2 regions of the Pseudomonas sp. ASL4 genome follow, and region 1 is predicted to be linked to the other one. Evidence: riboswitches for the same ligand, from Rfam matches in the RefSeq annotation. Region 1 holds a riboswitch; the other holds the start of a gene.
The links. A riboswitch is a leader RNA that binds a small molecule or an ion and turns the genes downstream of it on or off. The one in region 1 is predicted to bind cobalamin.

Region 1 (10,681 bases):
CAAATCTTGTTCCCTACATCATCCGCCACCAGCAAATCTCCCTGCTGATCAATCACCACACCCACCGGCCGACCCATGGCATTTTCATCTTTATCAAGGAATCCGGTCAGCACATCCACCGGCTGCCCGGTCGGCTTGCCTGCCGCGAACGGCACGAAAATCACCTTGTAGCCGCTATGCGGTTTGCGGTTCCACGAGCCGTGCTGGCCGACGAATGCGCCGTTGGTAAACGGTGCAGGCAGTTTGCTGCCTTCGGCAAAGGTGAACCCCAGCGAGGCGGTGTGCGGGCCAACGGCGTAATCCGGGGCGATGGCTTTGGCCACCAGCTCCGGGTTCTGCGGCTCGACGCGCACATCGATGTGTTGCCCGTAATAACTGAACGGCCAGCCATAAAACGCGCCGTCCTTGACCGAGGTGATGTAGTCCGGCACCAGATCACTGCCGATTTCATCCCGCTCGTTGACCGAGGTCCAGAGCGCACCGCTGTTCGGTTCCCAGTCCATGCCGTTCGGGTTGCGCAGGCCCGAGGCGAAGATCCGGTGATTGCCGGTGGCACGATCCACTTCCCAGATCGCCGCGCGACCTTCTTCGGCCGCCAGGCCATTTTCGCCGACGTTGCTGTTGGAGCCCACCGTCACGTACAGCTTGCTGCCGTCCTTGCTGGCGATGACGTTTTTGGTCCAGTGATGGTTGATCGTGCCGCCCGGCAGATCGGTGACCTTAATGGGCTGTGACTTGATCGTCGTATCGCCGGTTTCATAGTGGAAGCGCAGCAGGCGATCCGTGTCGGCGACGTACAGGTCATTGCCGACCAGGGTCATGCCGAATGGCGAGTTGAGGTTTTCCAGGAATACCGTGCGGGTTTCGGCCACGCCATCGTGGTCCTTGTCCCGCAGCAGCGTGATGCGGTTCGGACTCGGTACGCCGGCACCAGCGCGGCCCATGACTTTCGTCATCACCCAGCCGCGAATGCCTTTGCTGTCATCGGGTTTGGGCGGTGCGTTGGTTTCGGCCACCAGCACATCGCCGTTGGGCAGCACGTAGAGCCAACGCGGGTGATCGAGGTTTTCGGCAAATGCCGCGACCTGCGTCCCTGCGGCCGCAATGGGTTTGGCGCCGGCCGGCCAGCCGATCGCCGGGGCGATGTTGACTGTCGGGATCAGGGTCTTGTTCGGTTCTGGCAGCTTGGGCGACGGTCCGGTGCCGTCCGAGACTTGCAGGCTGGAGGATTCACCACAGGCGGCGAGCCCTCCGGCGAGCGCTATGACGAGAACGAACTGAAGCTTGAGCATGCTGATCTTCTTCCCTATGAATGCATTGTCTTAATTATAGAGAAGAGAAAAGACGCGATGGTTCAACCCGTCAACCACGGGCCTCTTTGAACAGTACGGCGATACCAGGGTGATAGTTGCCGGCTTCGTTGCGCAACTTGCGATAGGCGTAAGGGAAATACCAGGCCACGGCGCAGGTGTGTTCCTTTTGCAGGTCGTCGACCATGTCCTGGAGTTCTTCCGGGGTGGCGCTGTGCTGGGCTTTTTGTGGCGCGGCGAACAGGCAGCCGAGTTTCAGGTCGCTGGCGTGGCTGATTCGCTTCGCCTCGCTGGTGATATCGGCCAGGGCTTGCGTCAGATTCAGGCTATTGACCCTTGGCCAACGCTGGGTGGCCTGAATAAAAGCGCGAGCTTCGCTGCTGGCAATCAACAAATCGGCTCGGGCATTGCGTTCGCCTTCTTCGGTCTGTTTGCGGCTCGGCGTCTGTTGCAACGTGACCATTTCGGCCATCCACGCGGCGGCCGAGAGCAGCCCGAGGTTGGCTTTTTCGTCGAACCAGTAAGGTGTGTCGTTATCGCCGCGCACGGCGTTGTAACGGTCGATACAGTCAAACCAGCGTTCCAGCAGCGGGCGCAGGAATTCCAGCTTCGGATTGCTGATGATCATGCCTTGCATGTGGCTCACCCTTGTTATTGTGTTGTGAGTTGTGGCTCTTTGATATCACTGCTGGGAGTGTGGCGCAAGATTGGCGTCAGTAAGTTGATCGACGGCAGTTTTTCGCCGGATGGCGCCCCGGCTTTAATTGACGCTCCACCCCCAACCCTCTAACCTTCGCGGCTTGTTTCAGGTGCTCTGTGACCGCGGTCGACAGAGTGAAACAGGGAAGCCGGTGAGTGATTTCTTCCATAGATGAAGAACCACGATCCCGGCGCTGCCCCCGCAACGGTAAATGAGAGAAAGCTGCGCCTGAGCCACTGTGTCTTAACTCGACATGGGAAGGCGCGCAGCCAGGCGTAATGCCGCTCATGAGCCCGGAGACCGGCCTGATCCATCCAGCGGCATCACGGTGGGCGATGCCAGGCTTCTTGCCATCTATTCTTGTGCCTGCCCGCCGTTATCCAGCCTCAACGGAGAGCTCCCCATGACTGATACCCCCGATCGTGACGAACGCCACCTGGCGCGCATGCTGCGTAAAAAAGCCGTGATTGACGAACGCATCGCCAATTCGCCGAACGAATGCGGCCTGCTGCTGGTGCTGACCGGCAACGGCAAAGGCAAAAGCAGCTCGGCCTTCGGCATGCTCGCCCGTTCCATGGGCCATGGCATGCAGTGCGGTGTGGTGCAGTTCATCAAGGGGCGCAACAGCACAGGCGAGGAGTTGTTCTTCCGCCGCTTCCCGGAGCAAGTGCGTTTTCACGTGATGGGCGAGGGCTTCACCTGGGAAACCCAGGACCGCCAGCGTGACATCGCCGCCGCCGAAGCCGCGTGGGCCGTGTCCCGCGAGTTGCTGCGCGATCCGTCGATTGGCCTGGTGGTGCTTGATGAGCTGAACATCGCCCTCAAACACGGTTACCTCGATCTCGATCAAGTCCTCAGCGACTTGCAGGCCCGTCCGCCGATGCAACACGTGGTGGTCACCGGTCGCGGCGCCAAGCCGGAAATGATCGAGCTGGCCGACACCGTCACCGAAATGAACGTGATCAAACACGCGTTCCAGGCCGGGATCAAAGCGCAAAAAGGCGTCGAGCTGTGAATCAACCACGTCATTGCCCGGCGGTACTGATTGCCGCGCCGGCCTCCGGTCAGGGCAAGACCACTGTCACTGCTGCGCTGGCCCGTTTGCATCGCAATCAGGGGCGCAAGGTGCGCGTATTCAAATGCGGCCCGGACTTTCTCGACCCGATGATTCTCGAGCGCGCCAGCGGTGCGCCGGTCTATCAACTGGACATGTGGATGGTCGGCGAGCAGGAAAGCCGTCGGCTGTTGTGGGAAGCGGCGGGTGAAGCGGACCTGATTCTGATCGAGGGGGTCATGGGCTTGTTCGACGGTACGCCATCCAGCGCTGACCTGGCGCGACACTTCGGTGTGCCGGTGCTTGGCGTGATCGATGGCACCGCCATGGCTCAGACCTTTGGTGCGTTGGCCCTGGGCTTGGCGCGTTATCAGCCGGACTTGCCGTTTGCCGGCGTGTTGGCTAACCGCGTCGGCACCTTGCGTCATGCGCAATTGCTTGAAGGCAGCCTGACCGAAGGCTTGCGTTGGTACGGTGCGTTGTCCCGGGAAACCGGGATCGAACTGCCGAGCCGTCACCTCGGGTTGGTGCAGGCCAGCGAGTTGAATGATCTCGATCTGCGCCTCGATGCGGCGGCCGATGCGTTGGCCAGTAGTTGCGAGGTGGCGCTACCACCGGCCGTCGAATTCGCCGCCCCGGATGTGATCAGCGCCGAGCCGTTGCTGGCGGGTGTGCGCATCGCCGTGGCCCGTGACGAAGCGTTCGCCTTCACCTACGGTGCGAGCCTGGATTTGCTGCGGGCGATGGGTGCCGAGTTGGCGTTTTTCTCGCCGATCCGCGACACCGAGTTGCCGGAGGCAGACAGCCTCTATCTGCCCGGCGGCTACCCTGAACTGCACCATGTCGCCCTGTCGCAAAACACTTCGATGCTCAACGCTATTCGCGCACACCATGCGGCGGGCAAGCCATTGCTGGCCGAGTGCGGCGGCATGCTGTATCTGCTCGATTCCTTAACCGATGTCGACGGCACTCGCGCTGAACTGGTCGGCTTGCTGGCGGGGGATGCGGTGATGCAAAAACGTCTGGCGGCGTTGGCGTTGCAAGCGGTCGAGTTGCCCGAAGGTTTGTTGCGCGGGCACACCTATCATCACTCGTTGACCAGCACTGAGCTTGAGCCGATTGCCCGGGGCCTGAGCCCGAATGGCGGGCGCGGGGCGGAGGCGGTTTATCGTGAGGGGCGGATGACAGCCTCTTATGTGCACTTTTATTTCCCGTCGAATCCGTCGGCGATTGCCGCTCTGTTTGCGCCTGATCTTGAGGCCGCCTTCGCGAGCAAGCCCGCTCCCACAGTTGACCGCGTTTCGTCAGGCAGCACGCCATCTAATGTGGGAGCGGGCTTGCTCGCGAAGCGGCCATGACCGACAACGCCTTCTCCGAAGCCGAACGCGCCGCCGTCTACCGCGCCATCGCTGAACGCCGCGACATGCGCCACTTCAGCGGCGGCACTGTCGAGCCTGAATTGCTGCGGCGCCTGCTCGAAGCCGCGCACCAGGCACCCAGCGTCGGCCTGATGCAGCCATGGCGCTTCATCCGCATCAGCGATCGAGCCCTGCGCGGCAAGATCCAGTTATTAGTAGAAGAAGAACGCATCCGCACTGCCGAAGCCCTCGGCGAGCGCACCGACGAGTTCATGAAGCTCAAGGTCGAAGGCATCAACGACTGCGCCGAAGTGTTGGTAGCAGCGTTGATGGATGATCGCGAACGCCACATTTTCGGTCGCCGCACCTTGCCGGAAATGGACATGGCGTCGCTGTCCTGCGCGATCCAGAATTTGTGGCTGGCGTCCCGCGCTGAAGGGCTGGGGATGGGCTGGGTGTCGCTGTTCGAGCCGCAAGCTCTGGCGGACCTGCTGGGTTTGCCTGTCGGTGCCAAACCGCTGGCGGTTCTTTGCCTGGGTCCGGTCAAGGAATTCTATCCGGCGCCGATGTTGGTACTCGAAGGCTGGGCGCAGGCGCGCCCGCTCAGTGAATTGCTGTATGAAAACTATTGGGGAGTGAGTCAATGAGTGTGGCGTTATTGAGTGTCGCCGCGGTTGCGCTGGATGCGCTGCTGGGTGAACCCAAACGCTGGCATCCGCTGGTGGCGTTCGGCCGTTTTGCCGATCGCATCGAGCAACGTTTCAACTCCGGCGGTCGCGGTTGGCGCAGTCACGGCGTCACCGCGTGGGTGATCGCGGTGTTGCCGCTGACCTTGTTGGTTACGGCGCTTTCCTGGGCGCCTTATGTCGGTTGGGTGGTCGAGATTCTGGCGCTGTATTGCGCCCTCGGCATGCGCAGCCTTGGCGAACACGTCGAGCCGGTGGCCAAGGCCCTGCGCAGCGATGACTTGGACGAAGCGCGTAAACGCGTGGGTTATCTGGTCAGCCGCCAGACCAGTGAGCTGGATAAAACCGAAGTCGCCCGCGCCGCCACCGAATCGGTGCTGGAAAACGGCAGTGACGCGGTGTTCGCTGCGCTGTTCTGGTTTGCCGTGGCCGGTGCGCCGGGCGTGGTGCTCTATCGACTCAGTAACACCCTCGACGCCATGTGGGGCTATCGCAACGAACGCTTCGAACGGTTCGGCTGGGCGGCGGCGAAAATCGACGACGTCCTCAACTACATTCCCGCACGTTTGGTGGCGTTGACCTACGCACTGTTGGGCAAAACCCGACTCGCATTGAAATGCTGGCGTACCCAGGGCCCGACCTGGGACAGCCCGAACGCTGGCCCGGTGATGGCGGCCGGTGCCGGTGCGCTGGGTGTCGAGCTGGGCGGGGCGGCGATTTATCACGGTGAATTGCATCAGCGTCCACAACTCGGTGAAGGCGCGCCAGCGGATGCCGACTCCATCGACCGTGGCTGGCAATTGGTCCAGCGCGGCGTATGGTTATGGCTGCTGATTCTCTGCGTGGGGGCTGAATTCTATGCTTGAGCACGGTGGCCGGTTGCGTAAGGCGGCGCTCGAATACGGCATCGCCGAAGCCGATTGGCTCGACCTGTCCAGTGGCCTGGCACCCTGGCCATTTGCGATTCCTGAAATTCCGTTACGAGCCTGGGCGCGGTTGCCGGAAACCGATGACGGTCTGGAGCAGGCTGCTTGTGATTACTACGGCGCCGCCCAGGTGTTGCCGGTCGCCGGTTCGCAGATGGCGATCCAGTTGCTGCCGCGTCTGCGCCGGGCCGGTAAGGTCGGCGTGCTGTCGCCGTGTTATGCCGAACACGCCGAGGCGTGGCGTCGTAACGGTTACATCGTGCGCGAAGTGCTGGAGCAGGAAGTCGACTTCTTTCTCGACAGCCTCGATGTGTTGGTAGTGGTCAACCCGAACAATCCCACGGGCCTGAGCCTGAGCCCGAATCGTCTGCTCGACTGGCACTCGCGGCTGGCCCAGCGCGGTGGCTGGCTGGTGGTGGACGAAGCGTTCATGGACAACACGCCGCACCTGAGCCTGGCCGCGTTTGCCAATCAGGTCGGGCTGATCGTGCTGCGCTCTTTCGGCAAATTTTTTGGCCTGGCCGGGGTACGGCTGGGTTTCGTCCTGGCGGAGCGCAAGTTGCTCAGATTGCTCGCTGAGCAAGTCGGACCGTGGGCGGTCAGTGGCCCGACCCGGGTGCTGGGCCAGGCCTGTTTGCAGGACACTGAAGGGCACGCCCGGCAACGGGTGCGCAGCGACGAGGCCAGTCAGCGCCTGGCTGCGCTGCTGGAACGATATGACCTTAAGCCGCAGGGCGGTTGTGCCTTGTTTCAATGGCTGATCACTGAGCGCGCCGAAGAGCTGCATGCATTTATGGCTCGGCGCGGGATCTTGCTGCGGTTGTTCACCCACAACAGCAGCCTGCGTTTTGGCTTGCCGGCTGATGCAACTGAAGAGGCTCGCCTCGAGCAAGCCCTGCAAGCCTTCGCCAAGGAAACCCGATGACTACGTTGATGGTGCAAGGCACTACGTCCGACGCCGGTAAAAGCACGCTGGTGACGGCGTTGTGTCGCTGGGTCACGCGCCACGGTGTCAGCGTTGTGCCGTTCAAGCCGCAAAACATGGCGTTGAACAGCGCCGTGACCGCTGATGGTGGCGAGATCGGCCGCGCGCAAGCGGTGCAGGCTCAGGCCGCCAACCTTGAACCGCACACCGACATGAACCCGGTGCTGCTCAAACCCAACAGCGACACCGGCGCCCAAGTGATCATTCATGGTCGCGCCGTCACCACCATGAACGCGGTCGCCTATCACGACTACAAAGCCATCGCGATGCAAGCGGTGCTGGCCTCACATGAACGGCTGAGCGCGGCTTATCCGGTGGTGATGGTCGAAGGCGCGGGCTCGCCGGCCGAGATCAATCTGCGCGCTGGTGACATTGCCAACATGGGCTTTGCCGAAGCCGTGGACTGTCCGGTGGTGCTGATCGCCGACATCAATCGCGGCGGGGTTTTCGCCCATCTGGTCGGTACGCTTGAGCTGCTGTCGCCGAGCGAGCAGACGCGGGTCAAAGGTTTCATCATCAACCGTTTTCGCGGTGACATTGCCCTGCTGCAACCGGGCCTCGACTGGCTCGAAGAACGCACCGGCAAACCGGTGATCGGCGTCCTGCCCTACGTCATGGACCTGCACCTGGAGGCTGAAGACGGCATCGATCAACGCCAGACCGACAAGGCTGACCAAGTGCTGAAAGTGGTGGTGCCGGTACTGCCGCGCATCAGCAATCACACCGATTTCGATCCACTGCGCCTGCATCCGCAAGTGGACCTGCAATTCATCGGTCCCGGCCAAGCGATTCCGGCCGCTGACCTGATTATTCTTCCGGGCTCGAAAAGTGTGCGCAGCGACCTCGCGTACCTGCGGGCCAACGGCTGGGACACCGCGATCTCCCGACACTTGCGCTACGGCGGCAAAGTGTTGGGGATCTGTGGCGGTCTACAAATGCTTGGTGAGCAGGTTCACGATCCGCTGGGCCTCGAGGGCGCGCCGGGTTCCAGTGCCGGTTTGGGTTTGCTGGCGTTCGAAACCTTGCTCGAAGCAGAGAAGCAGTTGCGCAATGTGCGCGGGCGTCTGGCGTTGGAAAATGCCGAGGTCAGTGGCTACGAAATCCATGCCGGCGTAACCACTGGACCGGCGTTGGAAAACGCTGCTGTGCAGCTGGACGATGGTCGCTGCGATGGCGCGCAAAGTCTCGACGGGCAGATTTTCGGCACCTACCTGCATGGGCTGTTTGAGTCACCGGCGGCGAGCAGTGCGCTGTTGCGTTGGGCCGGATTGCAGAACGTGCAGGCGGTGGATTATCACGCCTTGCGCGAACGCGATATCGAGCGGTTGGCGGATTTGGTGGAGAAGCATTTGGATGCCGCGCTGTTGCGTGAACTTTGTGGGTTTTAGGGTGGGTTTGATGGCCCCTTCGCGAGCAGGCTCGCTCCAACATTGGAATGCGATCAACTGTGGGAGCGGGCTTGCTCGCGAAGGCGTAATTCGCCTCACCGCCCATATAAAGGAATAAACCATGCTCCAACTAATCCTCGGCGGCGCCCGCTCCGGCAAAAGTCGCCTGGCTGAAAAACTCGCCACTGACAGCCAGCTCCAGGTGACCTACATCGCCACCAGCCAACCGCTGGACGGCGAAATGAACGAACGGGTGGCTCATCACCGCGCCCGTCGCCCCGTCGAATGGGCGCTGATCGAAGAACCGCTTGAGCTGGCCCGCGTCCTGCGCGAAAACGCCAGTGCCGAGCGTTGCCTGCTGGTGGATTGCCTGACCCTGTGGCTGACCAATCTGCTGATGCTCGACAACCCCGAGCGCCTGACGGCCGAGCGTGATGCCTTGCTGGACTGCCTGGCGTCGCTGCCGGGCGAAATTATTTTTGTCAGCAACGAGACCGGAATGGGTGTCGTGCCGCTGGGCGAATTGACTCGCCGCTATGTCGATGAAGCCGGTTGGCTGCATCAAGCCTTGGCTGAGCGCTGTCAGCGAGTCGTCCTGACCGTCGCCGGCCTGCCCCTGACTCTTAAAGGTAATGCGTTATGACTCAATCCTGGTGGCTCAACCCGTGCAAGCCGATCGATGCAGCAGTCGTTGAGCAGGCTGAAGCCCGTCAACAGCAACTGACTAAACCGGCCGGTTCCCTCGGTCGGCTGGAGTCGGTCGCCGTGCAACTGGCCGGATTGCAAGGGCAGGTCAAACCGAGCCTCGATCAACTGTGGATCGCGATCTTTGCCGGTGATCATGGTGTGGTCGCTGAAGGGGTGTCGGCGTTTCCCCAGGAAGTCACCGGGCAGATGCTGCACAACTTCGTCACCGGCGGCGCGGCGATCAGTGTGTTGGCGCGGCAGTTGGGCGCCTCCCTTGAAGTGGTCGACCTCGGCACGGTTACACCGTCCTTGAACCTGCCGGGCGTGCGGCATCTGAATGTCGGCCCGGGCACGGCCAACTTTGTGAACGGCCCAGCCATGACCGTCGCCCAGGGCGAACTGGCCTTACAGGCTGGTCGCGACAGCGTGTTGCGCGCCATCGCGGCGGGCGCGCAGTTGTTCATCGGCGGCGAAATGGGCATCGGCAACACCACGGCAGCCAGCGCTTTGGCCTGCGCCTTGCTGGATTGCCCGGTGGTGCATCTGACCGGGCCGGGCACTGGGCTGAACGCTGCGGGTGTCAGCCATAAAGCGCAAGTGATTGAGCGTGCGTTGGCCTTGCACGGCGCTCAGCGAGGGGATGCGCTGCAAACCCTGTTCAACCTCGGTGGTTTTGAAATTGCGGCGTTGGTCGGTGCGTACCTGGCGTGTGCCCAGGAAGGCATCGCGGTGCTGGTGGATGGCTTTATTTGCAGCGTCGCCGCGTTGGTCGCGGTGCGTTTGAATCCGCAATGCCGCCAGTGGTTGCTGTTCGGCCATCGCGGTGCCGAGCCGGGCCATCGCCATGTGCTGGAAACCCTGAACGCCGAGCCGTTGCTGGACCTCGGTTTGCGTCTGGGCGAGGGCAGCGGTGCCGCGTTGGCGGTGCCGTTGTTGCGTCTGGCGTGCGATCTTCACGGGCAGATGGCGACCTTCGCCGAAGCCGCTGTGGCGGATCGCCCGGCATGACCTTGCGCCTGGACCTGTTGCGCCACGGCGAGACCGAACTCGGTGGCGGCTTGCGCGGCAGCCTCGACGACGCACTGACCGACAAGGGCTGGGCGCAATTGCGTGCGGCAGTGATCGGGCAGGGGCCTTGGGATCGACTGGTCAGCTCGCCGTTGCAGCGTTGCGCACGGTTCGCCGAGGAACTGGGCGGGCAACTCGGCTTGCCGGTTCAGCTGGAAAAAGACCTGCAAGAACTGCATTTCGGTGCATGGGAAGGGCAGAACACGGCGCAGCTGATGAAAACCAGCGCCGAGGCATTGGGGTTGTTCTGGACCGATCCGTATTCGTTTACCCCGCCTGAGGGTGAGCCGGTAGCGGACTTTTCGGCGCGGATATTGGCGGCGGTCGAGCGGTTGCACGCGACCTACGCGGGCGAGCGCGTGTTGCTGATCACCCATGGCGGCGTGATGAAATTGCTGCTGGCCCAGGCTCGAGGCTTGCCCCGCGAACAGTTGCTCAATGTCGAAGTCGCCCACGCGGCGTTGTATTCGCTGTCGGTGGGTTCCGGCCTGTTGCTGCGGGAAGCGCTCTGATCATGTT
Region 2 (10,681 bases), 1.2 Mb from region 1:
TCCATGCGCTCAGGTTGCGGCCGGTAGCAGACCACGTCGGACTGACTGCGCTCGCTGCGCCAGGCCAGATCCTTGAAGCTGATCGGCCTGCTGATGATGCGCCCGTCGAGTTCCGGCAGCGCGATGTGCATCGCCAGATCGCGTGGGCCGAGGCCTTGTTCGCTGGCGCGCCAGCCGGGTTCGTTGTCCTGGGCGCAGATCGCCTGGATCACTGGAATGTTGCGGCGAAACGGCCGCAAGTGCGGCGCTTCGGGGCTGGATTGGGCGAAACCGGTGGTGTTGAGAATGACCGCCGCTTCGACTTCGTCCAGCAAGTCCTCGACCACTGTCAGGCAGCCGGGCTCTTTCAAACTGGCCAGCGCTATCGGCAACGGGTTCAGCCCCGCCGCCTGCAAACGCTGGCAGAAAATATCGATGAAACCGGTGTTCGCCGCCTGCAAATGCGAGCGATAGAACAGCACCGCCGCCACCGGTTGATCAGCCTGCCAGTCGGCTTGCCAATCGCTCAGTTCAGCGGGGCTTTTATTCGGGTGGTAGATCGCGGTGCGCGGCAGGGTTTGCGGCTCGGCCCAGGCGTAATCGCGATCCAGCCAGCGATTGGCCAAACAGCGGAAAAAATCCAGGGCGTTGGCCATGCCGCCCTGACGCAGAAACTGCCACAGACGATCGCGGTCTTGCGCGACGACGGTGCTCAAGTCGCTGAGCTCGGGGTCCGGGCGGTCATCGCCGGGCACCAGAATCAGTTGCACACCCCGCTCGGACAGCTCGACGAGCCGCTCGACGCCGTAACGCCAATAGGCGATGCCGCCGTGCAGCGAGATCAAAATCACCTTGGCGTGACGCAGCACTTCGTCGACGTACAAGTCGACCGAAGCGTGATTCTGCACCTGCATCGGGTTAGCGAAGCGCACGCTCGGGTAGTCATCGGGCAACTGCTGCGCCGCTTCGGCGAGCAGCGCCAGGCTGGAATCGCCGCTGCACAGGATCACCAGTTCGGCGGGGGTTTGTCCGAGGTCGGCAATGTTGTCATCCGACACGAAACCGCCGGGCTGGGTCCTAAGCAAATGCATGGCTTAAACGCTGAGCGCGGCGCGCAATTGCGCTTCGAGTTGAGCGGCATCCAGTTCCTGGCCGATCAACACCAAACGGGTGGTGCGCGCTTCTTCGGCGCCCCACTGACGGTCGAAATGCCTGTCGAAACGCGTGCCCACGCCCTGGATCAGCAAGCGCATCGGCTTGTTCGGGATCGCGGCGAAGCCTTTTACGCGCAGGATGCCGTGCTTGACCACCAGTTGGGTCAACGCATCCATCAGCAGGCTTTCGTCGGCTTGCGGCAGCTCGATGGAGATCGAGTCGAAGGCGTCGTGGTCATGATCATCATGGTCGTCATCACCTTCACCGTGGTGATGGTCGTGATGGCTGTGACGGCTGTCGATGTGTTCTTCGGAACCGGCGCCGAGGCCGATCAGCACGTCCAACGGCACGCGGCCGCTGCTGGCTTCGATGATTTTTACTGCGGGCGGCAGTTCTTCGGCGACTTCAAGGCGCACGCGGGCCAGGTCTTCAGGGCTGATCAGGTCAGCCTTGTTGAGGATGACCAGGTCGGCGCTGGCCAGTTGGTCGGCGAACAGTTCGTGCAGCGGCGATTCGTGGTCCAGGTTCGGGTCGAGTTTGCGCTGGGCGTCGACTTGGTCCGGGAACGCGGCAAAGGTGCCGGCGGCCACGGCCGGGCTGTCGACCACGGTGATAACAGCGTCAACGGTGCAGGCGCTGCGGATTTCCGGCCACTGGAAGGCTTGCACCAGTGGTTTTGGCAGGGCCAGGCCCGAGGTTTCGATCAGGATGTGGTCGAGGTCGCCGCGACGGGCCACCAATTCGCGCATCACCGGGAAGAATTCTTCCTGGACGGTGCAGCACAGGCAGCCGTTGGCCAGTTCGTAGACGCGGCCGTTGGCTTCTTCTTCGGTGCAGCCGATGGAGCACTGCTTGAGGATTTCGCCGTCGATGCCCAGCTCGCCAAACTCGTTGACGATTACCGCGATGCGGCGACCTTGCGCGTTGTCGAGCATATGGCGCAGCAAGGTGGTTTTGCCCGAGCCGAGGAAGCCGGTAACGATGGTGACGGGGAGTTTGGCCAGTGTTTTCATCGGATGCCCTTTGGCAAGGTGGCGGGCAAACGGGACGACGACCGCGGCGAAGGATGCGCGGAAGATTTCGCCACCGGATCACCCCGCCCGGTTGTAGTGAGAATTCGTTTCGAGGCAGGTCTCCTGGCTGACGGTGTGCCTGTCGTTAGACTGGCGTTTGCTGCGCCTTCCCGCGGGCTCCATGGCTGGAGCGTGCAGTGGCGTGGCAGCGAACATCACCGTTCACAGTTGCGGGGGCAGCCGCGGCATCGACCGCGTTCCCTTCTTAGCTTCGGCAAACGCCGAAGAACCTCGAAAGCGCAAGGCTACGCATGGTGTGGGGGCGGGTCAATGTTCATGAGACGCTAGCGATCCCCTGTGGCGAGGGAGCTTGCTCCCGCTCGGCGGCGAAGCCGTCGCAAGACTTGCTTGCAACATTTGTCTGAAGGAATGAAGGGGGTCGCTTCGCAACCCAGCGGGAGCAAGCTCCCTCGCCACAAAAGCTAACTGAGAACCCTTGCCAATTGACTCCCCCGCCCCGCCCATGGTCTCCTGTGCGCCTTGTTACGGGTGCCCTTCACAGGGTGAAACGGGAAACCGGTGAATCATGTGCTTTACTCTAAAGCCATGTCAGTCCGGTGCTGCCCCCGCAACGGTAAGCGAGTGAAGAATCAGATCCACTGTGCCAGCAGTTCGGCATGGGAAGGCGATTCTTGCAGGTTCCGGCGTAAGCCTTGACCCCTCGCGAGCCCGGAGACCGGCCCGCAACACAAAGTGACCAGTACGATCACTGAATAACAAACCCGCGGTGGGCGGGCGCTGTTTAAGTCTCTGCGCGCACGCTCGCAGGGGTTTGCATGCGCTCTATTCACCCGCTGACAGACCAGAGGGAAGCGCCATGTCGATCATCAGCAGCACCGACCACAGCACTGCAAGCACCACCACAACCCTGAGCCAACGCCTGACCGCCGCCGCTTGCGCGTCGATCCTCGGCGCGTGCCTGGTGTATTTCGCCGGTTTCTCGCACATCGAAGCGGTGCACAACGCTGCGCACGATACCCGTCACAGCTCCGCGTTCCCGTGCCATTGAGACCTGCTGACATGATCAAGCGTATCGCTCAAACCGCAGGTTTCACCGGGCTGCTCGCCGCCCTGCTGCTGACCCTGCTGCAAAGCTTCTGGGTCGCCCCGCTGATTCTTCAGGCGGAAACCTACGAAAAATCCGAACCTGCCGCCGCTGTAGCTCACGAGCACACCGAAGGCGCCATGGCTGCTCACACCCACGACGCCGAAGCCTGGGAGCCGGAAGACGGCTGGCAGCGCGTGCTGTCGACCACCGGCGGTAACCTGGTAGTCGCGGTTGGTTTTGCGCTGATGCTCGCCGGCCTGTACACCTTGCGTGCACCGACCAAAACCGCTCAAGGCCTGCTCTGGGGCCTGGCCGGTTACGCGACGTTTGTGCTGGCGCCGACCCTCGGTCTGCCGCCGGAACTGCCGGGCACTGCCGCCGCCGATCTGGCGCAACGGCAGATCTGGTGGGTCGGCACTGCGGCTTCTACCGCTGTCGGCATCGCGCTGATCGTGTTCAGCCGTCACTGGCTGATGAAAATCTTCGGGGTGGCGATTCTGGCGGTACCGCATGTAATCGGCGCGCCACAACCGGAAGTCCACTCGATGCTGGCCCCGCAAGCCCTGGAATCTCAGTTCAAAATCGCTTCGCAGTTGACCAACGTGGCGTTCTGGCTGGCCCTGGGCCTGATCAGCGCCTGGTTGTTCCGCCGCAAAAGCGATGGCCAATACCACGCATGACGGATAACAGCGCAGCGCCGACCTTAGTGGTCGGCCTGGGCTGCCAGCGCGGCTGCCCCGCCAGCACGTTGCGGGCGCTGTTGGATCAGGCATTACAGGCGCATCAAATCGAACTTCATGCGATCAAGGCCCTGGCCAGCATCGACCTGAAACGTGATGAGCCTGGCCTGATCGAATTGGCCGCGCAGCTTGGGCTAGAAGTGATGTACTTCAGCAGCGAACAATTGGCCGGTTATCAGCCACAGCTCAGCCACCATTCGCAGATCGCCTTCGAACGCACCGGCTGCTACGGCGTAGCGGAAAGTGCCGCCCTGGCACTCGCCGAACACTTGGCCCAGGCACCGGCGAAGCTGCTGATTCCCAGGCAAAAATACGCTCAGGCCACCCTCGCATTGGCCAGTGCCGCGTAAAAACCCGATAATCCCCACCTTCGATCATGAGCAATCTTCATCTGAAGCCTTGCACAGCCCTTTTTCTCACAGACTCTTTTTTCAAAGGAACGGACGATGACCGTCTACTTCATTGGCGCAGGTCCCGGCGACCCGGAACTGATCACCGTCAAAGGCCAGCGGCTGATTCGCAGCTGCCCGGTGATCATCTATGCCGGCTCCCTGGTGCCGGCTGCCGTGCTGGACGGCCACCAGGCTGAAACGGTGGTCAACAGCGCCGAACTGCACCTGGAACAGATCATCGAACTGATCAAAACCGCCCACGCCAAGGGGCAGGATGTGGCCCGTGTTCATTCGGGCGATCCGAGCCTGTATGGCGCTATTGGCGAGCAGATTCGTTACCTTCGTGAACTCGATATACCGTTCGAAATCATCCCGGGCGTCACGGCTACCGCCGCCTGCGCTGCGCTACTGGGCGCCGAACTGACCTTACCGGACATCTCGCAAAGCGTGATCCTGACCCGTTACGCCGACAAAACCGCGATGCCGGCCGGCGAAGAGCTAGGCAGCCTGGCGCAACACGGGGCGACCATGGCGATTCATTTAGGGGTCAATCATCTGGAGAAGATCCTCGCCGAATTGCTGCCGCATTACGGCGCCGACTGCCCGATTGCGGTGATTCACCGCGCGACCTGGCCGGATCAGGATTGGGTGGTGGGGACGCTGGCGGACATTGCCGCAAAGGTCGAGGCCAAAGGGTTTCGGCGTACGGCGTTGATACTGGTGGGTCGGGTGTTGGGCAGCGATCAATTTAGTGAATCGTCGCTGTATCGCGCGGGGCATGCGCATCTCTACAGGCCCTGAGTTCACACACAACCCTGTGGCGAGGGGGCTTGCCCCCGTTGGGCTGCGAAGCGGCCCCAGCATTTTAGGTCTTGCGACGGCTTCGCCGCCGAACGGGGGCAAGCCCCCTCGCCACAGGTCATGGCAGCCATAGGAAAATCGACCACCCATAAAAAAACGGCGCTCACGGGGCGCCGTTTTTTATGTCGCAGCGAACACCTTACTCAGTAGTAGGCGTTTTCTTTCTGCGTGTGGTCAGTCACGTCGCGTACACCCTTGAGCTCGGGAATGCGCTCGAGCAAGGTGCGCTCGATGCCTTCGCGCAAGGTGACGTCCGCCTGGCCGCAGCCCTGGCAACCGCCGCCGAACTTAAGAACGGCGATGCCGTCCTCGACCACATCAATCAGACTAACCTGACCGCCGTGGCTCGCGAGCCCCGGGTTGATTTCGGTTTGCAGGTAGTAGTTGATGCGCTCGTTGACCGGGCTGTCAGCGTTGACCATCGGAACTTTGGCGTTTGGCGCCTTGATGGTCAGTTGGCCGCCCATGCGGTCGGTGGCGTAGTCGACAACCGCATCGTCCAGGAAGGCTTCGCTGAACGAGTCGATGTAAGCGGTGAAGCTTTTGAGCCCCAACGCAGTGTCTTCAGGTTTTTCTTCGCCCGGCTTGCAGTAGGCAATGCAGGTTTCGGCGTACTGGGTGCCAGGCTGGGTGATAAAGACGCGGATGCCGATGCCCGGGGTGTTCTGCTTGGAGAGCAGATCAGCCAGATAATCGTGGGCGGCGTCAGTGATGGTAATAGCGGTCATGGAAACTCCTCGCAGGCTTGGGCGCAGTTTACGCCAATCATCGCGCCGCACAAAGTCCTAGTATTTTTGTCGGGAAAGAGCTTGCACGGGCTGAGCAACTGTTTCGCCGTCGATCCAGGCTTTAAGCCACCGATAGCTGCGTTTTTCCACCCATTCGTAACTTGCCCAGGAAGCCACGCCAATGGTGGCCGCGCAAACGGCAAACATGACGTAAGGATTCACATCGTACTGTTGTGCGATAAATCCGCCGGCCGACAGCACCAGCACATGCATCAAGTAGACCGAGTAGGAACAATTACCGAGCAGTTCGAACACCCGATTGTTCTTGAAATAACGTTCCAGCGCGATGCACGCCATCACCAACACGGCACTCGGCAAACCCCAGGCCAGCAGTCGCGGTGCCGGCGGCAGATGATAAATCGTCAGTAAGGCACCAGCGATCCCCAGCAGCGGCAGCCATAAACCGGGCTTGATCCAACCCTTGCGGTAGACCATGCCAATGGCAATCCCCAGCAGAAACTCATAAACGATGTCGGATCGGTAGAACTGGCTGATCCAGCCATAACCGGTCCAGGCCTGGCACACCGCGAACAGCAGCGCCGCGACGATCAGCAACCTGACCTGCAAGCGAAACAGCAGTGCCCAGGCGAACAGCAGGTAAAACAGCATTTCGTAATTCAGCGTCCAACCGACATTGAGCGTCGGATAAATCCCGTAGCCGCCGGGGTTTTGCGTAGGAATGAACAACAGCGACAGCAGGAAATGCGACCAGTCGACCGTCTGATCCGGCAACACCGGTTGAGCGAACACCACCACCAGCGCCATCAGCACCGTGTACAGCCAGTACGCCGGGACGATGCGGCACATTCGATACAGCAGAAACCGCGCCGGCGGCAGCGACTTGGCCTCGGTGGACAGGAAGATCACCAGACCGCTGATGACGAAGAAGATGTCGACGCCCACGGCGCCCTTGTCGATAAACGCCTGCCCCACCGGCCCGCGAGCCTTGAAGTCGAAGAAAATCTGCATGAAATGGTGGCAGACCACCGCCCAGGCTGCGATGGCGCGCAGCGCTTGTACAGAAATCAACATCGACGGCCCTCCAATCGAAATTCACAAACCACCGCAAGCCCCCTGTAGGAGCAAAGCTTGCTCGCGAAAGCGGCGCGTCAGTCAACATCATTGTTGAATGTACCGCCGCCTTCGCGAGCAAGCTTCGCTCCTACCGGTGGGACAGTGATTGGTCTTTAAAGGTCGATCAAAGATTCTCGTAGCGGTTCATGTCCAGCACGCCCTCTTCCACCGGGTCAGTTTCGTGGATGTACGTGCTCAGGTCGCGGAAGTAGAACCAGAACTGCGGATGACTGCGCCGAACACCCCAGCGTTCAACGATCCTCTCGAAGCTGTCAGCGTCCTTCGACCTTTCCATCGCATCGACAAACTCAGGCACCTGCTCGGCCGGAATGTTGAACATGAAGTTCGGATAACTGCTGAGCACACCTGGGTAAATGGTCAACGTGTCGAGCCCCGGCTGATAACGCAGGGATTCACCGAGTATGAATGCCACGTTGCTGTGGGCACGGTTGCGCAGCAGGCTGTAGATCTCGCGTTTGCCGCTTGCGGTTTCGATACGCAACATCGTCGCTTCCGGCAACTGATCAATGACCTTCAAACCCGCTGCAGGACGCGAAGTCAGGCGACTCAAGGCTTGTTCGGCGTTCTGCAACGCCGGGTCGATGTTCGGCCGCGAGCAATACGCACCATCGCAACGGTTAATCGGATCCGGCGTGGCGTTGAGGTCGCCGTAACGGGCCAGCAATTGCATGGCGAAATCCCGTTTCGGGTCTTTTTCGTCGAGTGTCAGCGCGCTGGGCTTGTCGTTGTCGATGGACTCGTAATCCAGCCACATCTTGAACTTGCCGCCGCTCTGATACCAATCGTCGAGGTAGTCGTTGCGCGAATCGGCCGGCATCAAACGCAGGAAGTTCTGCTCGGCGCCGTTACGGATCAGGTCGAAATACAGCCGCGTCTGGGCCTGATGGGAGACGTTGCCAAACACGTCGAAATTCACCGCCAACTGGTAATACGTGCGTTCCAGCAACGGGAAGTCGAACAGCCACATGGTTTGCGGCACGTCACCGATCAGGCCTTTGTTCACCGAGGCACTGTCGAAGTGGCGGAAGATCGTCAGCAACGCGTTGTCGTTACCGGCCCACAGCGTCGACCAGCTCGGCGCCGGCGCCTCGGCGTAGCTGTCCCGGCGCAGGGCTTCGTATTCGTTGCGTTTGTTGCGGTAGTCATGCCACAGGCTCAACACGCTGCCGACGTCGTCGTTCTGCCCCGGCATTGCCAGCAGCGGCGTGGCCTTGCCGCGATAGTTCGGATCGGTGATGTAGAGGTCGTGTTCCGGGGCCTGGAACAGTGCCCAGAAGTTGTCGCGAATCACATCTGTAGCGATCTGCCCACGGCATACCGGACCGCGAATAAAGGTGCGCACGAAGTACTCGGCGTTATCGAGCATGAACTGATAACGCGCCTGGGCCGGGATAGCCTCAAACGTGGTGAACGGATTGGCCCGGCGCTCCGGGCCGTAACCCGGTAAGGCGTTGACCTGCCAATTGCCGCTGAAAAACAGGCTTTTGGCCCGGGACAGCTTCGCCGCGCTCAACGGATAAGTGATGTGGGTCTTCTGCACGATCACGCCTTGCACCGGCCACAACCGGTAATAAATCTGCGTGCCCGGATCGTCGTTCGGCCGGCGGGTATTGATCAGGTCGATCGGCTGGCCGGTCGGCGTGCGCGAACGCACCCACTGGAAAAAATGCCCCGGCTCGCCATCCTTGAAGTAGATATGCGCCAGGAACAAGTGTTCAAACAACCAGCGCCCGACCAGGCTGCCACGAGCGCCCGGTGCGTTGAGCAGATTTTCCCACTGCACCACTTGCAGCGCTTCCCTGGCGCTGGGCACCAGGCCTTGTTCATCAATCGGCGCACCGGCGGCGAGCCAGCGTTGCAGGGTCTGGTACTGCTGATTTGTCAGGCCGGTCACCGCCAGCGGCATGCCTTCTTTCGGGTGCGCGCCGGCATAACCATCGAACTCCGCCGGCATGGCGCACATGTTTTCCCGATTCAGGCCCAGCACGATGTCTTCCGGCAACTTGGCGTTAGGCGTTAGCGGGGTTTTGTGGCCCAGCTCAAGCATCCGTGCCATCAACGCTGCCTGGCTGCCTTGGGCGTCGAGGACCGAATAGAAGTCCTTGTGCTGCCAGGCCAGTTTACCGAAGGCGTCATAGAAGAGTCGGGTTGGCGAGGATGCGACGCTGCGCTCGCCGTCGTAGACCGCAATCTTGGTCGCGCCGCGGGCCGCCCCTTCACCGCTGCCCAGATTGAGCTGACAGGCGGCGTCGTAGCACGCGTGGCAGGCCACGCACTTTTCGGTGAAGATCGGTTGAATATCTCGGGTATAGGAAATGGCGGGACTTTGCGCATCGGCGCCCCAGCTTGAAAGCAGCAATAGAATGCTGACAACGACGCGATACGACATATCCCTGGTCCCAATCCTGTAAAAACGCCGCGATTCTACCGGTCCAGACCTGCCACCAACATGAACGATATTCATGCAAAACCTTGGCATGCTCTAAAAGCGCACAGGTTTGCTATTATCCCGGCCCTTCGTCATGGCCTTACCGAGTAGTCCAAATGTCCGATCGCAGCGTTCGCCTTCAAGCTCTCAAGCACGCCCTTAAAGAGCGCATCCTGATTCTCGATGGCGGCATGGGCACGATGATCCAGAGCTACAAGCTCGAAGAGCAAGATTACCGTGGCAAGCGCTTTGCCGATTGGCCGAGCGATGTGAAAGGCAACAACGACCTGTTGGTGTTGACCCGCCCGGACGTGATTGGTGCCATCGAAAAGGCGTACCTGGATGCCGGCGCCGACATTCTGGAAACCAACACCTTCAACGCCACCCAGGTTTCCCTGGCCGACTACGGCATGCAGGGCCTGGCGTATGAGTTAAACGTAGAAGGCGCACGCCTGGCGCGCAAGATTGCCGACGCCAAGACCCTCGAAACCCCGGAAAAACCGCGCTTCGTCGCCGGCGTGATCGGGCCGACCAGTCGCACCTGCTCGCTGTCCCCGGACGTGAACAACCCCGGCTACCGCAACGTGACCTTCGACGAACTGGTGGAAAACTACACCGAGGCCACCAAAGGCCTGATCGAAGGTGGCGCCGACCTGATCCTGATCGAAACCATCTTCGACACCTTGAATGCCAAAGCCGCGATCTTCGCCGTGCAAGGGGTTTTCGAAGAGCTGGGCATCGAGTTGCCGATCATGATCTCCGGCACTATCACCGACGCCTCCGGCCGCACCCTCTCCGGCCAGACCACTGAAGCGTTCTGGAACTCAGTGGCCCACGCCAAGCCGATCTCGGTCGGCCTGAACTGCGCCCTCGGCGCCAGCGAATTGCGTCCGTACCTGGAAGAGCTGTCGAACAAGGCAGGTACCCACGTTTCCGCGCACCCGAACGCCGGCCTGCCGAACGAATTCGGCGAGTACGACGAATTGCCGTCGGAAACCGCCAAGGTCATCGAAGAATTCGCCCAAAGCGGCTTCCTGAATATCGTCGGCGGTTGCTGCGGCACCACGCCGGGCCACATCGAAGCCATCGCCAAAGCCGTGGCCGGTTATGCACCGCGTGAAA

Region 2: it holds a riboswitch for cobalamin, as region 1 does, so the genes downstream of both, AC1MEW_RS22670 (CbtB domain-containing protein) here and cobO (cob(I)yrinic acid a,c-diamide adenosyltransferase) in region 1, are expected to answer to the same signal.

What each region holds. Positions count from the first base shown of each region.
Region 1 is NZ_CM155280.1:6,194,506-6,205,186, reverse strand. Features, by position in the region: gene AC1MEW_RS28375 (PQQ-dependent sugar dehydrogenase) at 1-1,292, opposite strand, end outside; gene AC1MEW_RS28370 (hypothetical protein) at 1,363-1,947, opposite strand; cobalamin riboswitch at 2,101-2,333, shown strand; gene cobO (cob(I)yrinic acid a,c-diamide adenosyltransferase) at 2,414-3,025, shown strand; gene AC1MEW_RS28360 (cobyrinic acid a,c-diamide synthase CobB) at 3,022-4,422, shown strand; gene bluB (5,6-dimethylbenzimidazole synthase) at 4,419-5,069, shown strand; gene cbiB (adenosylcobinamide-phosphate synthase CbiB) at 5,066-5,974, shown strand; gene cobD (threonine-phosphate decarboxylase CobD) at 5,967-6,959, shown strand; gene AC1MEW_RS28340 (cobyric acid synthase) at 6,956-8,407, shown strand; gene cobU (bifunctional adenosylcobinamide kinase/adenosylcobinamide-phosphate guanylyltransferase) at 8,529-9,050, shown strand; gene cobT (nicotinate-nucleotide--dimethylbenzimidazole phosphoribosyltransferase) at 9,047-10,102, shown strand; gene AC1MEW_RS28325 (histidine phosphatase family protein) at 10,099-10,674, shown strand; gene AC1MEW_RS28320 (adenosylcobinamide-GDP ribazoletransferase) at 10,677-10,681, shown strand, end outside.
Region 2 is NZ_CM155280.1:5,021,962-5,032,642, forward strand. Features, by position in the region: gene cobN (cobaltochelatase subunit CobN) at 1-1,070, opposite strand, end outside; gene cobW (cobalamin biosynthesis protein CobW) at 1,074-2,147, opposite strand; cobalamin riboswitch at 2,244-2,456, opposite strand; cobalamin riboswitch at 2,678-2,906, shown strand; gene AC1MEW_RS22670 (CbtB domain-containing protein) at 3,025-3,216, shown strand; gene AC1MEW_RS22675 (CbtA family protein) at 3,228-3,935, shown strand; gene AC1MEW_RS22680 (cobalamin biosynthesis protein) at 3,932-4,345, shown strand; gene cobM (precorrin-4 C(11)-methyltransferase) at 4,442-5,188, shown strand; gene nfuA (Fe-S biogenesis protein NfuA) at 5,392-5,976, opposite strand; gene AC1MEW_RS22695 (acyltransferase family protein) at 6,034-7,068, opposite strand; gene AC1MEW_RS22700 (fatty acid cis/trans isomerase) at 7,235-9,520, opposite strand; gene metH (methionine synthase) at 9,676-10,681, shown strand, end outside.